Regions from separate parts of the Kribbella jejuensis genome, predicted to be linked through region 1. Evidence: riboswitches for the same ligand, from Rfam matches in the RefSeq annotation. Region 1 holds a riboswitch; the other holds the start of a gene.
What was found. Region 1 has a riboswitch for thiamine pyrophosphate ahead of thiS (sulfur carrier protein ThiS). Riboswitches for the same ligand answer to the same signal wherever they lie in the genome.

Region 1 (8,397 bases):
CCAAGGAGCGGGTACGCACTTCGCCGGCACGTGGAGCACGGACCCGATGCCGCTGCTCGTCCAGTCCGGGGCGCGGACCGCGCGCGACGAGGCGTACTGGTCGGCCATCGAGACCACCGTCGGCACGTACAGCTTCCCGGCGAAGTACACGTCGTACCTGCAGTCGTTCCAGTCCAACGGGCTCGACCCGCTGCTGATCGCGGACTACGGCAACGCGAAGTACGACGACGTGGCGGGCAACGACGTCGACGCGCCGTTCACCGACGCCGGCCGGGCCGGGTTCGCGAACTACGCGGACAAACTGGCGACGCAGTACCCGCAGGTCCAGAACCTGGCGATCTGGAACGAGTGGGACGTGAACGCCGCCGGCCCGTCGAACTTCACCCCGGACAGCTACCTTGCGTTGCTCAAGGCAACGTATCCGAAGCTGAAGGCGAACCACCCGGGCCTGACGATCGTGGGCGGCGGTGACACCGACGTCACCCAGCAGGCGTGGTTCCAGCAGTTCTGCCAGCTCGGCGGGCTGAAGTACCTCGACGTCGTGTCGGTGCACCCGTACAACTACCTGAACGCGCCGGAGAGCCTCGGCACGTTCATCGACCAGGTGCGGGCGACGATCCGGCAGTACAACGGCGGCGTGGACAAGCCGGTCTGGATCACCGAGGCCGGTTGGTACACCGGCGCCGGCAGCGCGGCACCCGTGTCCGAGCCGACGCAGGCGATGTACATGGCCCGCGAGATGCTCAACGTCCCCGGCCACGACGTCGACCGCTTCTACATGTACGACTTCAAGAACGACGGCACCAACCCGGCGGCCCAGGAGAACAACTTCGGCCTGATCCACAACGAAGCCGACGCGCTCGGCGCCTACACCCCGAAACCGTCGTACGTCGCCTACGCCACGGCGGCGCGGCAACTCCGCGGCGCGACGTTCCTCGGCAAGGAGTACCCGGGGAACGGGCTGATCGACCAGGTGTACGCAGCAGGAGACGGTACGCCGTTCCGCGCGATCTGGGCCGCCAGCGGTTCGAACACGACCGTCACGGTCAACGCCACCGGCCCGGTGCAAGTCACCAGCCTGTACGGACTGACCACTACGCAGACGCCGAACGCGAACGGCCAGATCACCGTCACCGTGGGTGTTTGGCCGACCTACATCTCCGGAGCAACGGTCACCTCGATCACCACCCCGTAGCTGTCCACGTCACCCTCCCGGCGCTGAAAAGGCCGGGAGGGTGAGTTACAGTCGATGCTGTCCGCGGGAGCTCGCAGGAAGTGGGCTGAGAGGGCGACTGAGCCGTCGCCGACCGCTGAACCTGACTCGGGTAATTCCGGCGTAGGGAGGAAGCATGGAGTCGGTGTGGGTGAACGGTACGGCGGTCGACGTGCCGCCGGACAAGTCGGTGGCGGAGCTCGTCGACGAGTACTCCGACCGCAGCACCGGGATCGCGGTCGCGGTGAATCAGAGCGTGCTGACCAAGGCCGAGTGGGCGCGGACCACGTTGCGCCCGGGCGACCGGGTCGAGATCGTCAGCGCGACCCAGGGAGGCTGAGATGGACGATCCACTGGAGCTCGGCGGGCGGACGTACGCCTCCCGGCTGATCATGGGCACCGGCGGTTCCGCCAACCTGGAAGTGCTGGAGGAGGCATTGATTGCCTCCGGCACCCAACTCACCACGGTCGCGATGCGCCGGCTCGGTACCGGCCACGAGGGCTCGGTGCTCGACGTACTGAAGAAACACAACATCGACGTGCTGCCCAACACGGCCGGCTGTCACACCGCCGCCGAGGCCGTGCTGACCGCGAAGCTGGCCCGCGAGGCGCTGGAGACCGACCTGATCAAGGTCGAGGTCGTCGCCGACGACCACCTGCTGCTACCGGATCCGATCGAGCTGCTGGACGCCGTGGACGCCTTGGTGGCCGACGGTTTCACCGTCCTCCCGTACACCAACGACGACCCGATCCTGGCCCGGCGCCTCGAGCAGGCGGGCTGTGCCGCGGTGATGCCGTTGGCCGCACCCATCGGTTCCGCGCTCGGCATCCGCAACCCGCACAACATCGCGCTGATCGCCGAGGCGGCGGGAGTCCCGGTGATCGTGGACGCCGGTATCGGTACGGCGAGCGACGCTGCACTGGCGATGGAGCTCGGCTGCGACGCGGTGATGCTCGCGACCCCGGTCACCCGTGCTGAGAAACCCGCCCTGATGGCCGCCGCGATGCGCGACGCGGTCACCGCGGGCCGCAACGCCCGTCTCGCCGGCCGCGTCCCGCGCCGCTGGCAGTCCGCGCTCGCCTCCTCCCCTACAACCGGCCTGCCAACGTTCTAGCCTCGGCCGCATCGAGCGGACGGTCCAGCAGTACTGCGGTCAACGACAACGCGAGCTCCTGATTCGGTTGCAGCGCCAACGGTTCGTCCCACGCGAGCGCCGGACACGCGCCGACGTACTGCGTCGTCCGCAAGAACCACGGCCAGACCTGATCGGGCTGCACGAGCAGCAAGCTGACATCGCCTTGCACGAAGGCAAGCCACGGACTCGACGATCCGAACGCCGCCTCAGGACCATCACCGTCGGCGCTCAGCACCGTGGTGTCGACGAAGGGCAGCCGCCAGAAGATCCCGCCGTACCCCGCTCCCTCGCGGCCCGTCGTGGCCGGGCTGTCGATGCGGATCGAGCCGTACCGGGCCGTGAGCACGCTGCGCCAATCGAGCCGCCAGCCGCCGAACGCGAGCGCCCCGGTGAGACGGCGGCGCTCGACCAGTTGCGGCCGACCCTGCTCGTCGTACCAGATAATGTCGTCGATCAGCTCCCGGTCGTTGAGCGTCACGCCTCGGCTGCGTTGCTGCCCGTGGTTCGTCAGCAGGGTCGGGCCTTGGCCGCGTACGTACGTGCGCCCGCCCCAGTGGGACGTGCCGTTGACCTGCGCGACGGCGAGCGAGAGGCCGTAGTGGTGCCGGTGGTCGACCGGGCTGACCTCGGTCAACGGATGGCCGCCGAGCGTCCGGACGGGATGCAAGTACGGCCGGGGGGCGTGGACCTGCGGCATCCGCCGGCCGAACTCGTACCGCGCGAGCATCTCCGCGGAACTCCCGAGCTCGTAGATGTCGCCCTGCTGCTGCCACCCGATCCGATCGTCGGTCGCCGCGGCCCGGCGCGCCTGCGGCACCGGTCCGGTACTCGCCCGCACCGCCAGCCGCAGCTCGGGTACGTCGCCCGCCTCGCCCGCCGGTCCCGCGATCGACGCGAGCAACCGCTGCCATGCCAGCTCGCCGAGGTCCTTCTGCGGTACCCGCACGGTGGTCAGCGACGGTACGGCGAACCGCGCGAGGCCGATGTCGTCCATCCCGGTCACGGACAGGTCGGCCGGTACGGCGACCCCGACCTCGTTGAGCCGCGCCAGCAGCCCGAACGCGACCAGATCGTTGAACGCGACAACTGCCGTCACCTGCGCGTCGAGCACCCGTTCCACCGCGGCGTACCCGTCCTCGATCGACCAGCCGCACTCTAGCCGGACCAGATCCAGACCGGGGATCTCCCGCTCGGCGATCTCGAGCGCCTCCAGCCTTAGCCGGTTCGACGCGCTCGCCGCCGGGCCGGAGAGGAACGCGAGCCGGCGGTGCCCGAGCCCGACCAGGTGGTCGACGACGATCCGGACGGCGCGGCCGTAGTCGACCACGACCGACGCCACCTCCGGTGGTCCTTGGCGGTTGACCAGGATCACCGGCTGCACCTGCGGCAACAGCTCGACCAGGCGCTCCTCGTCCATCCGCGGCGAGACCATGATCAGCGCGTCGCAGCGCCGCCGCGCCTCGATCGCGATCGAGGCCTCGGCCTCCGGATGCTCGTCGGTCTCGGCGACCAGCACCTTGTACCCGGCCGTGGCGGACGCGTTCGTGATGCCGCGCAGGACCTGCTGGAACAGCGGATTGCCGAGGTCGGGGACGATCAGCGCGACCATGTTGGTCCGGCCCAGCGACAGGCTCCGGGCCAGGTCGCTCGGCCGGTAGTTGAGCTGCTCCGCGGCGGCCCGCACCCGGGCTACGATCTCGGGGGCGACACTGAGACGGCCGTTCATCACCCGGGACACGGTGGCGCGCGACACCTCGGCGACCCGCGCCACGTCGGTGATCGTGATGGTGTCCTTCGGTGTCCGGCCCACCTCCGTATCCTCTCCCGAAGGAAACCGGTTTCTCAACCCCTGGTGTGATCGGATGGGGGCACACGCCGATCGGAGGAACACGTGAGTGAACTGGAGTATCCGCAGGTCCAGGGCGTTGCCCCGGGCAACGGCTACAGCCATGTGGTGACCGGAACCGGCCAGTGGGTGGCGGTGTCCGGGCAGCTGGCCCTGGACCAGGACGGCAAGCTGTTCGGCGCAGGCGATCCGGACGCGCAGGCCGAGCAGGTCTTCGCGAACCTCGAGCGCTGCCTGGCCGCGGCAGGCACCACGTTCGAGAACGTGGTCAAGCTGACGTTCTTCCTCACCGACGTCGGCCACCTGCCCGCGATTCGCGTCGTTCGCGACAAGTACATCCCGGGCACGAAACCCGCGGGTACGGCGGTCCAGGTCTCGGGCCTCGCCGTCCCTGGCGCGCTGTTCGAGATCGAGGCCTACGCGATCATCTGATCCGTCAACGCAGCAGGTCGACGGCTCGGCGGGCGGCCTCGCCGATGGCGGCGTCCACGCGCGGCTGGCGGATGTCGCCGCGGGCGGCGAGCGTGAACACCGCGATCGCGAACGCCGCTCCGTCGGGCAGCGTGACGACCCCGACCTCGTGTCGGAGCGCGCCGAACGTTCCGGTCTTTCCGGCGACACGGACCTCGTCGTACGGGAAGCCGGAGGCGAGGCGGTGCAGGAAGACCTGCCGGTGCATGGTCGCCTTGACGAACTCGGTCTGCTCCGGTGAGAGCAGCTCGCCCGCCCAGAGCCGGCGCAGCAGCAACGTGAGGTCGCGCGCCGTACTCGCCGACGCGTTCGCGGCCTCGTAGACGCCGGCCGGGTCGGTGCGGTCGTTGTCCGCCAGTACGGCGAGGGCCGCGTCCGGGTCGTTCGTGCCGGTACGGCGTTGCAGGTCGCGCAGGTTGCCCGCGGTACCTCGGCGTACCCACGTCCTGTGCAGGCCGAACTCCGTGAGCATCGCAGCCAATCGGCGCAGGCCGACGAGCTCCAGCAGGGCGTCCGCTGATGCGTTGTCGGAGACCGTCATCATCGAGAGGGCCAAGTCGCGGAGCGATGCCGTGACCGGGTCGGCGAAGACCGACAAACCGGTCGGGCCGGCGGTTTTGTCGCTCGGGTCGATGGTGAGTTGCCGGCGGGGGTCGAGTTCGCCGAGGTCCACCAGGCGGCAGAAGCCGGCCAGGAGCGGGAGCTTGTAGACGGAGGCCAGCGGGACGATGCCGTCCGCGTCGAGTTCGACGGTCGCGTCGGGGTCGTCGAGCGCGACCGCGTGCAGCCATCCGCGGACGCCGGCGTCGTCGAAGACCGCGCGGATGCGAGCGTTCACGAGGCGAGCGCTTCGGTGAGCTGGATCATCACGTCGTTCGGGCGGAGGAACGGCGTACGCGTCTTGGACCACACGAGCCGCAGGCGCAACGGGAGCGGATCACCGGCCAGCCGGTGCTTGGTGACTCCCGGGGCGGTCAGCGCGGGGTCGGCGGTCACCACGATCGCCTGCCCGGCAGCAGCCATTGCCAACCCGGCCCGCTCGTCCGTCACCACCACGGTCCCACCGTCCGGCCGGTGCAACGCCAACGTGTCGACGAACAGGTCTCGCGCCGCCGGAGCCTCGGCCCGCGACCGCACGGCAAAGGGCAACCCCTTCAACTGCCGCAGCGCCACCACGTCCCCATTTACGGGCGTGTCCGTTGGGATCAGCACCCAGGTTGGGAGGAGGGAGACCGGGCCGGCTTCCAGGCCGTCGAGGACTGTGGGGTGTTGTACGACGGCCAGCGTCAGGCGGCCTGTGTTCACCTGGTTCACGAGTGTGGTCGTCGGGGCGCTCACCACCGTGACGCGGCTGCCGGGGATGACCTCGCCGGCGGCCTTCGCGACCGCGGCACCGGCCGAGGGTGGAACCTCCGGCGCCAGCCCGAGGCGGATCTCCGGGCCTTCCGGGTCGCGGGCGACGGCGGCCTGGTGGAAGTCCTCCAGCGAGGAGAGGGCTCGGCGCGCGTACGGCAGGAGCGCGGCGCCTGCCGGGGTGAGCTCGACGCCGCTGGCGCCGCGTTCGAAGAGTTTGGCGCCGATCAGCGCTTCCAGGCGGCGAAGGCCCTGGGACAGCGGGGGCTGGGTGATGCCGACGACCCGTGCGGCATCGCCGAAGTGCTGCTCCTCGGCGAGCGCAACGAAGATCTGCAGATGCCGTTCAGTCAGCATAAGGACCCAGCTGACCTGCAGTTATACCTTCGGGCAATCGGCACATGCCCGAGATCATATTCGACAGACCCCGGACCCCTCGCTTTGACTGAGATGACAGGACGAGCAGAGGGAGACAGCGTGAAGGTGAGTCGGAGAGGGATGCTGGCCGGCGCCGCCGCGGCGGGCGCCGCAGGCGTGGTGGGGGCGATCGGGCTCGAAAGCCAGAGCGAGGCGGCCGGGGCCGGCAGCAAGCCGCGACAGGCGGCCGGCGCCGCGGACAGGGCCGGGTCGGCGGTTGACCGGGCGGGGCGCCCGGCGGGCGCCGGGGGCGAACGGCACGCGGTGGAGCTGACGTGGTTCGGGACGCATGCGTGGCAGATCCGGTGTGGGAAGAGCGTTGTGCTGACCGACCCTTGGTTCACGCGGTTCAAGACCGGGACGTTCACGCCGCAGGGGGCTGACCCGAAGACCAAGTTGGTGATCAAGCCCGAGGTGATCGACAAGCACCTGAGTACGGCGGACGCGATCCTCGTGCACCACGGGCACTACGACCACCTGGCCGACGTGCCGTACGTCGCCCAGAAGACCAAGGCGACCGTGCTCTGCACCGAGACGCACGCGAACCTGCTCCGCGCGATGAGGACGCCGAACGACCTGCTCTCACCGGTGCGTGGCGGCGAGTACCTCCCGTTCGAGGGGTTCGCGATCGAGGTGTTCCCGTCGCTGCACTCATGCGGCGGCAAGCGGCACACGTACGCCTATCCGGGTTACCGGTACGCCGTCCCGCCGCGCCCGCGGGTGATCGAGGACCTGGTCGAGGGCGGCACGCTGGCGTACGTGATCACGATCGGCGGCCTGCGGATCCTCAGCCTGAGTACGGCGAACTTCGACCCGAACGCGCTGCGCGATCTCCAGGTGGACGTCGTACTCGCGGCGCCCGGCGGTGAACCCGGCATCACCGATCGCCTGCTGCGGACGATCAAACCGGTCCGCACAGTGATCGCCACCCACTGGGACGACTTCGACAAACCCCTCGACGAGCCCAGCGTCCCGTGGACCGACCTCACACCCCTGCGCACCTCGGCACAGAAAGCAGGCGCCGAGTTCGTCCTCCTCGACCACCTGCAGAAGGTCACGCTTTGACGCGGTAGTGGTAGCGGGAGACGGTTCGGAAGCCGAGGCGTTCGTAGAGGGCTCGGGCCGGTGTGTTGCTCTCGACGACCTGTAGCCAGACGTGGTTGACGCCCAAGGTGCTTGCCTCGTGCAACAAGCCGTGGATGACTGCTTGGGCGAGTCCCTGGCGGCGATGCTGGGGATCGACGGCCAGGCAGTACAGGCCGGCCCAGTCGTTGACCAGGGCGAGCCGGCCGATTGCCTTGACCGGTTCGCCGGAGGGGATGACCGCGTACAGCGCCCGGGCCCGGTTCAGGATCTGCCGGGCGGCGGCCTGTGCGCCGGATCCGCCGCGACCGTCGACGGCCCACCAGAAATCCATCCAGGCGTCGTCGGGTGCGGAGGATATATTCACCGGCGAGGCCGGCTCGCCGAGGTTGGCGAGGACGTCGGTGAGCTCGGCGCCCATCACCAGCGTCGGGTTGCGGACCTCGTAACCGCGGGCCGCCAGCCTGGCGTCCAGGTCGCCGGGCTGGGCGGCCGGACCGACCTGGAACGACGGCGCGATGTCGTGCGCGGCGTACAGGTTCTCCACGTAGTCCAAGGCTTTGCCGAGGTCGAACGGCGCACTCTTGGGCAGCACCGAGTTGGCGCGCAGGGTGACTCCGGCGTTGCGTCGGACCAGCCAGCCGTCCAGCTCGGTGCTGTGCGCGGCGGGCCAGCCTTGGTTCATCAGGGAGTCGATGCGAGCTGCGGCGATCACTCGATCAAGCGTAGAACCCGCCGGATCGATTTGCAATGAAATGGATAGTTATTCATCGGACCATACCAGACGGTTTGGTATGGTCAGGCGCCGCGGACGGCCGCGACCGCTTCGGCCAGGAGCTCGATGCCCTCGACAACGTCTTTGCGGCTGAGCGACCCGT
Region 2 (8,397 bases), 570 kb from region 1:
TCCTGGCAGAAGGCAAGCAACTCCTGAACCCGTTCCGGCCTTAACCAGCCGGGGGACGTGCGCGCCAGTTGCTCAGACCCGTTGAATCCGAACAGTTGATCCGCCCTGCGCCGGAAGTCTGCGGTCACCAGTGCCTCGATCGGGATACCACTGTTCATCCCGCCGTACGAGCCGAACGGCACGAGGACGCGGCCGTCGGTGTACAGAACGACAACCGTCCGGACGCGGCTCTTCGCCGGTCCCCTCGCCTCGAGCACGACCTGGTTGGGTCCGAACCGGCGGCGCTGGCCGGCGGCGTCCCATTCAGCGACAACCTGCCGCACGGCGTTCCAGACCTCGGCGCTGCTGAGCCGCTCGAACTCGTCGAGACTCGACAGATTGCCGGGCTGACGGGTCCGCTCTACCTCGGCGGCGAAGTCGTTGGGCTCGATCACAGCCGTGAAGAGCGGCGCCCAGGCACTCTCGTCGACTCTCACTGCCCGCGCCTCGACGAGCCAGACGCTGATCCCACGGGCCGAGTCGAGGACGGCCAGATCGTTCAGGTATTCGGCCAGCGCACGAAACTCGTCCTTGTGTTCCTCGGCCACGACGATCAGACCGCGAGCACGCCGGGCGACGGCGTACGCGAGTCCCCGCGTCAGATGATCGTGATCGGCGCGACCGTACTGATTCTCGATCACGAACTCGGAGCCGTCCGCGACCTGGGCGACGATGTCGATGCGTCGGCCGCCGGTGGTGAGTACCTCGGCCTCGCCGGCGGCCGTCAACTCAACCCCGATGGCCTCACCGAGTTGGTCGAGTCGGTCCACGAGCAACGGTGTGAAATCCGTCGCCTCTCCCCGCCAGGCCTCGGTCAGTCGACCGAAGACCAGCCGCCCCATTGTCGTCATCAGATCTATTTAGCACGTGGTGGCGTCCTGGTCAGTAGCCGCGGTGTCGCACGTTGTTGTATGCAGCCGGGCTTTCGTGGGGTGGGGGTAGTCGGTAGGGTCGAGTGTCATGACCTCCCGGTGGCGTGGCCAGCAGTTGGGGGTGCGTGGGCGGCACAGCCGGCGGAAGGGGTATCGCGGGCAGTGGGTTGTGGTGACCTTGCTTGCGGTGCTGGCGACTGTGGTGGTGGCGCATCCTGATGTGGCGCATCGCGACAGTCTTGCCGCGCAGGTGGTTGCGGGGGTCAACGATGTGGCGGACGAGGAGCCGGTCGCGTCGGTGACTCCGACGCCGGTGGCTACGCCGACGCAGAAGTTCACCACGCCGCTGCGGCCGGCGCCGACCTTGACGCGGAAGCCCAAGGGTGCGAAGCCGAACGTGCTGGTGTCGAGCGGGAAGCTCGCCGTGGTGCCCGGGTTCAGTAAGGCGAACGGGGTCCGCGACAAGCTGACCTACCGCGTCGAGATCGAGCAGGGCATCACCGTGAACGGTGCCGCGGTCGCGGCGGCGATCCACAAGACGCTGACCGATCCCCGTGGCTGGCAGGCGTTGCACCCGGTGAGCTTCGAGCGGACCGACAAGCCGGACGCCGACCTGCGGATCATCCTCGCCACCCCGACGCTGACAGACAAGCTGTGCCTGCCGCTGGACACCGGCGGTGAGGTGTCCTGCCGCGTGGAGGACCGGGTCGTCCTCAACGCGAAGCGGTGGATCTACGCGATCCCGGCGTACAACGGCAATGTCGAGCTGTACCGCAGCTACCTGGTCAACCATGAGGTCGGGCATGCGCTCGGTCATGGGCACTCGACCTGTACGACGCCGAAGACCCCCGCGCCGGTGATGATGCAGCAGACCAAGGGCCTGGCCGGCTGCCTACCGAACGCCTGGCCCACGGTCAAGGCCACCTGAGACACTGGGCACGACGGGAAGGAGCGAGCGATGTCGTCACAGGACTTCCCGACGTACGGCCGGGGCGAGGATCCCGACAAGCAGGTGCCACCCGGCGAGGAGCACCACTACGCTCCGCCCACGCCGTACGGCGGCGGCAGCTACGCCGGCGGGCAGCAGCCGCCGCCGGAGCAGTTCCCGTACGCGCCACCCCAGCCGTACGGCGGCCAGCAACCGCCCGCGCCGACCAACCCGGCGTACCACCAGCCACCGGCCTACCGCCCTGGCACGCCGTTCGGTCCGCCGGCCAACCCGCAGCCGCATGAGCTGCCGACGTACGGCCGTGAAGCACCACGTGACGCCCGAGCCTCCCGCGTCGTCGGGCTGGCGACGTTCATCGCGACGATCTACGGCCTGCTCGTGCTGACGGTCCAGCGGGTCGCGCTGCGCGACATCTCCCAGGCGCCGGGCTCCCCGCTCAACCACCCGCTGCGCACGGACGTACTGGATGCGATCGGCCAGCTCATGCTGGTGACAGTGGGCATCGCCGCGCTCGTGCTGTGGATCCGTGACGTCCTGGCGCGCCGGAAGGTCGGCCGCAACCCGGACGCCGCCGAGCTGGTCGGCCTCGGCCTCGTGGCGGTGTCCGTGGTCCCGATCCTGGTCTGGCTGATCATCGTGCTGTCGACCGGTCTCGGCAGTGACGACGACGCGGTCCATCGGCTGCCCACGGCGTACGGCTGGGGTGGTTTCGGCCTGCTGATCCTCGCCGTCGGCCTGTTCCTCGGGTACCGCGAACTGAAGCCCGACGTACCGAACCCGGTCGTCAAGGCGCCGCCGGCGAAGGCTCCGTGGGAGTGAGCGCACCAGTCGTCCTGGTACCGGGTCTGGGCCTCGGCCCCGAGTCCTACGAAAGGACAACCGAGCACCTGATCTCGCGGTACCACGTGGTCACCCTCCCCGGGTACGGCGAACCCGCAGGCGCCCGTGAGGACCTGCACCCGCGTGCGCTCGCGGTGGCGCTGGCGGACAAGATCCGCGAGCGGGCGGTGCTCGTGGGCCACTCCGCGAGCTGTCAGATCGTCGTGGAGACCGCGATCCGCTACCCGGAGCTCGTCCATGCGCTGGTCCTCATTGCTCCGACCGGCGATATCCGGCTGTCGAGCTGGATCGACCGGGCGGTACGGCTCGTCGGGTCCGCCATCCCGGACGCACCGAAGCTGGTCCGGATCAGCCCGCAGTATGCCCGCACGACGCTGCCGTCGATCGCCCGCGCCGGGGAGGCGTCCCGGCAGCACGACCTGGCCGCGGTGATGTCCCAGGTCAAGGCGCCGGTGGTCCTCGTCCGCGGTAGGTACGACCTGATGTGTACGGCAGATTGGTTGGAAAAGCTCGCGGAGCTCAGTCACGGTGAGGCACGCACCCTGGACAGCGGGTCGCACATGCCCGTCGTCACCAACGGCCCGGAGCTGGCCGCTCTCATAGAACGAGCCGCCGCTCTTCCCGAAACCGGCTGACGCGTTAAGCTTTCCAGCACCAACCTATGCGGGAGCTCGCACCGACAAGCGCGGGCTGAGAGGGCGACAGCTGGGTCGCCGACCGCCTGAACCTGACCGGGTAATGCCGGCGTAGGGAGTGGGGTCACTCATGACCGATACAGTTGTTCGTCCTGCAGACAACGCCGACAAGGCCGAGGCGCCGCTCGTCCTGACCACGGACGCCCCGCGGACGCTCGGGTTCCTGACCCAGTTCACGCTGTGGGGCAACTTCGGCATCTCGCTGTTCGGGCCGGTCACCGGCGCACTGGTGGCGGCCTATACAGGCTCGCTGTGGCAGGGACTGCTCGCGGTCGTCGTCGGCTGCGGACTCGGTGCGCTGGTGCTCGGCGGCTCCGCCGTGTTCGGCTCGCAGACCGGTGCACCGGCGATGGCCGCGCTGCGCGGGCTGTTCGGGCGGCGCGGGTCGATGGCTCCGACGGTCCTGAACATCGCGCAGAACATCGGCTGGGCGACGATGGAGATCATCGTCATCTCACAGGCCGCCGTCGCGGTGACGAGTGACAAGTGGCGCTGGCTGTTCGTCCTGCTCGCGGGCGCGATCGCGACGACGATGGCGGTCCGGCCGCTCGGCAGCGTCAGAGTGCTCCGCAAGTTCATGGTCTGGCTCGTGCTGATCGCCTCTGCGTACCTGTTCGTCCAGGTGCTCAGCAAGCCGGCGCACGCACTGCCGCAGGACAGCGTGTACGGCTTCTGGCCGGCGGTCGACCTGGCCGCAGCCGGTGTGGTGTCCTTCGCGCCGCTGGCCGCCGATTACACCCGGCACTCCCGCACGAACAAGGCCGCTTTCGCGGGCTCCTCGCTCGGCTACGGGCTTGCCGCGATCATCTACTACGCGCTCGGTGTCGTCGCCGTGGCGACCCTGCAGACGAACACCGACAACGTGATCACCGCGCTCGTCACACTGCCCGCCGGGGCGATCGCGCTGTTCGTACTGCTCGTGGACGAGGTCGACGAGGCGTACGCGAACGTCTACTCGACGACGATGTCGCTGCACAACCTGATCGGCCACATCGACCGGCGCTGGATCTCGGTCGCGATCGGGGTCGTTGCCACCGGCATCGCGCTGTTCATTGACCTCGGCAACTACACGCAGTTCCTGTACCTGATCGGCTCGGTCTTCATCCCGTTGTTCGCGGTCGCGATCGCGGACTTCTTCGTGGTCTGCAAGATGAAGTGGGACGTGTCCGACACGGCGAAGTTCCGCTGGCAACCGACCGTCGCGTGGCTGATCGGCTTCGTCGCGTACCAATTGGTGAACCCCGGCACGGTCGCCGGCTGGTCCCCGTTCTGGACCAAGACCCAGCAGGCACTCTTCAACCACCACGCCGTACCCGGCTGGCTGGGCGCGACCTACACCTCGATCGTCATCTCGATGATGGCAGCGATTCTGCTGGGCCGGATCGGTCGTCGGCCGGCCGCTTGAGCAGGGCCAGTGCGATCGCCGGAAACAGCAGAACGGACAGCAACCCGGCGCAGACCAGCGCGGCGGCGGTCACCGGTTTCATCAGGCCGGTGACCACGCCGATCTGCGTCGCGGTGACGATGAACGGCAGCGACGTCGCCTGCAGCAGTCCGATCGCGGCCGTCGATCGGGTGCCGAGCTCACGCACCGACAAGAACGCGGGTATGCCACGCACGATCAACAGCGCGAGCAGGAACAGCGGGACTCGGGCAAGGGCCGCCGGGTTGTGTACCAGTCCGCTGAGATCCAGCCGCAACCCACTGGTCACGAAGAACACCGGGATCAGGAAGCCGTAGCCCAGCGCCTCCAGCTTGATCCGGAACCGGGGATGCGACATCGCGTCCCGATCTACCAGGCCGACCACTGCACCGGCGAGGAACGCGCCGAGGATCGTCTCGAGGCCGAACCGTTCGGCCAGCGCGGTGAACGCGACCAGCAGCACCATGGCAGCGCGGACCCGGATCTCCGCCGTGGTGTCCTGCAATCTGAACAGCACGCCTCCGATCCGTTCCGACCGGCCGGCACGCGCAACGACGAGGCCGACGACCGCGACCAGTGCCGCGAACAGACCGACCATCACCAATCGCTCGCCCGCGCTGCCACCCTCGGTCGAGAACACCAGCGAAACCACCAGGACCGCCGCGAAATCCGCCACCGAGGCAGCCGCGACGGTCGAGCGGCCGACCGCGCCCTCGGCCTGACCCGCGTCCTTCAGAACCGGCACCACCAGCCCGAGCGAGGTCGCCGACAACGTCACCGCCAGCAGCAATGCGCTCCGCACCCATCCGGCGGCCGAGAATCCGAGCCCCGCGATCCCACCGAGCACCAACGTGATCAGGTAGCCGAGCACCGCGAGCCGCAGCACCTGACCGCGGAGTCGGTGCACATCGATCTCCAGCCCGGCCAGGAACAACAGGAAGGCGAGCCCGAGCAGGGACACGATCTGTACCGGCTCGTCGACCGCGACCAGCCCGAGCGCGTGCGGGCCGACCACGATCCCGGCCACGATCTCCAGCACCACGGCCGGGACGCGGAGCCGTGGCGCCAGTCCGAGCAGCAGTGGTGCGAGTAGCGCGATCAGCGCCACCGAGAACAGGTTGGTGAACTGCACGCCCGGCATGCCGGTCAGCGGTACTCGGGGTTCTCGAAGTCGAAGCGGCAGCCGGCGTCCCACTCGGAGCGTTGGTTGCCGTGGGCGGGGATACCGCCCGCGTCCTTGAGCATTCTTGCCAGGTGCAACAGATTCCAGGTCATGAAGGTGGTGTTCCGGTTCGTGAAGTCGTTGTCCGGTCCGCCGGATCCCTCGTCCAGGTACGACGGCCCCGGCCCCGCCTCGCCGATCCACCCGGCGTCGGCCTGCGGCGGCACCGTGTACCCGAGATGCTGCAGCGAGTAGAGGATGTTCATCGCGCAGTGCTTCACGCCGTCCTCGTTCCCGGTGATCAGGCAACCGGCGACGCGGCCGTAGTACGCGTACTGCCCGTGTTCGTTGAGGATCGAGGAGTTGCCGTACAGCCGCTCGATCACGCGTTTGGTGACAGAGCTGTTGTCACCGAGCCAGATCGGTCCTGCGATCACCAGGATGTCGGCCGCCATCACCTTCTCCTGGATCGCCGGCCACGCGTCCGTCGCCCACCCGTGCTCGGTCATGTCCGGCCACACGCCGGTGGCGATGTCATGGTCCACGGCGCGGATCACCTCGGTCGCAACGCCCTGCTTGTCCATGATCTGCCGGCTCACGTCCAACAGCCCCTCGGTGTTGCTGCGCTCGGGAGACCGTTTCAGCGTGCAGTTGACGAAAAGTGCGCTCAGATCCTGGTATGTCGTCACAGGTCTCAGTGTGCGTCGGGGTGACCGGAGGGGCTATTACGGGACGCTTTCCGGATTCGCGACTGGCACTGACCCGCGCGGACGGAGATACTGACGCCCATGCTGAACTCCGCACTGCGCAGCCGGGCCGAGTACGCAGAACTGGGCGCCGACGGGCTGGCCGCGCGTACGACGCCTGAGCGGGACGCGGCGATCGTCAAGGCGGTCGAGGAGTTGCTGGTCGGGCGGGAGTCCGTGCTGGACCTGTGCTGCGGGTACGGGCGGGTCGCGCTGCCGCTGCGCCGCGGTGGCAAGGTCGTGCGCGCGCTGGACATCTCGCCGAACCTGATCGAGGCCGGCCGCGCGCAGGCCGCCGCGGAAGGGCTCGCGATCGACTGGGCGATCGGTTCGATGACCGACCTGCCGTACAAGTGGGACTCGTTCGACGCGGTGATCTGCCTGTGGACCGCGTTCCACGAGCTGTTCGCCGAGGACGAGCAGATCTCGACGATCTGCGAAATCTCCCGGGTGCTGAAGCCGGGTGGGATCGCGATCATCGAAGGACCGGCCTGGGGCCCGGCGACCGCGGCCGAGATCGCCAACGGGATGCGGCAGGGACCGGAGCACCGGATCGTCACCACCGAGCACGACGACAACCGCAGCAGCGTGCACTTCATCCACGACGAGATCAGCTACGGCCGGCTCTGCGCGGCCGCCGGAATCGACGACTACAAGGTCTACAAACGCGACTGGGGCGGCCGCCGCAGACTGATCCTCGAGATCCACGCCCCGGCAAACTAGCTGACACGTAAAGAAGCAGATCCCCACTCCACACTGGGGATCTGCTTCTTCTTGCGTTCAGTCTAAAACCGCTTCCGGCGATTCCGGAAACGTCAGCTTTTTGCTTCCAGATTCAAGAGAAAACGCTTCGCATCCAGCCCGCCGGCATATCCGGTGAGGGCACCGTTCGAGCCGATCACCCGGTGGCACGGCACGACGACGCAGACCGGATTGGCGCCCAGCGCGGTACCGACCGCACGGGCCGCCTTCGGCTTGTCGATGCCGGCGGCAACAGCGCCGTACGTCGTCGTCCGCCCGTAGCTCGTGTGCTCCGGCAGGTCCGCCAGTACCAGCCGCTGGAACGGCGACGCCAGCGCCAGGTCGACCTCCAGGTCGAACGTGTGCCGCCGCCCGGCGAGGTACTCGTCGAGTTGCCGCCGTACGTCGTCCAGCGGCCGGGCCTGGCGTAGTACCCGGGGCGAGACCGCGCGGGCGAGCCGGTTGGTCATCGTCTCCTCGTCGCCGAACGAGCTGGCGACGACCCGCCCGCGCGCGACCGCGAGCAGCAGCGTGCCGATCGGTGTGTCGTGCAGCGTGTAGGCGACGTCCGCGTCGGGAAAAGTGGGTGGTTCGAGGTCGGGGGTGTGCAGCCGGGTCAGCCGGCTCTCGAGATCAGTCATCGTGTACTCCGAGTTTCGTGCGCAGGGCCGCCAGCGCGTCGCTGACGAGCCGGCGCGACGCGGCGGGCGTGGTGTCCAGAGCGGCGGCCACGCCGTGGTGGTCCAGGTCGCCGACGTATTTCAGCGTGATCGCGAAGCGTTGCCGCTCCGGCAGTTCGTTCACCGCCCGCCAGAGGTCCGGGTCCGGCCAGTCCGCGGCTTCCGGGCCGTCCACCGCGACCGGTGGCGCGTCCTCCAGCGGGCGCTGTGGTTTCCGCGCCCGGTGTACGTCGGTCGCGCACCGGGCGGT

Region 2: linked by a shared signal. The riboswitch ahead of FB475_RS16405 (purine-cytosine permease family protein) and the one ahead of thiS (sulfur carrier protein ThiS) in region 1 are both predicted to bind thiamine pyrophosphate.

The regions. Positions count from the first base shown of each region.
Region 1 covers NZ_VFMM01000001.1:3,899,681-3,908,077, reverse strand. The annotation lists gene FB475_RS19265 (glycosyl hydrolase) at 1-1,195, shown strand, start outside; TPP riboswitch at 1,249-1,360, shown strand; gene thiS (sulfur carrier protein ThiS) at 1,350-1,553, shown strand; gene FB475_RS19255 (thiazole synthase) at 1,555-2,328, shown strand; gene FB475_RS19250 (DUF6807 family protein) at 2,303-4,159, opposite strand; gene FB475_RS19245 (RidA family protein) at 4,241-4,627, shown strand; gene FB475_RS19240 (serine hydrolase) at 4,632-5,504, opposite strand; gene FB475_RS19235 (LysR family transcriptional regulator) at 5,501-6,376, opposite strand; gene FB475_RS19230 (MBL fold metallo-hydrolase) at 6,497-7,501, shown strand; gene FB475_RS19225 (GNAT family N-acetyltransferase) at 7,491-8,234, opposite strand; gene pdxR (MocR-like pyridoxine biosynthesis transcription factor PdxR) at 8,318-8,397, opposite strand, start outside.
Region 2 covers NZ_VFMM01000001.1:3,325,018-3,333,414, forward strand. The annotation lists gene FB475_RS16385 (hypothetical protein) at 1-890, opposite strand, end outside; gene FB475_RS16390 (DUF3152 domain-containing protein) at 1,000-1,839, shown strand; gene FB475_RS16395 (hypothetical protein) at 1,870-2,679, shown strand; gene FB475_RS16400 (alpha/beta fold hydrolase) at 2,676-3,335, shown strand; TPP riboswitch at 3,354-3,470, shown strand; gene FB475_RS16405 (purine-cytosine permease family protein) at 3,466-4,800, shown strand; gene FB475_RS16410 (cation:proton antiporter) at 4,742-5,959, opposite strand; gene FB475_RS16415 (flavodoxin family protein) at 5,965-6,669, opposite strand; gene FB475_RS16420 (class I SAM-dependent methyltransferase) at 6,769-7,449, shown strand; gene FB475_RS16425 (methylated-DNA--[protein]-cysteine S-methyltransferase) at 7,542-8,108, opposite strand; gene FB475_RS16430 (RNA polymerase sigma factor) at 8,101-8,397, opposite strand, start outside.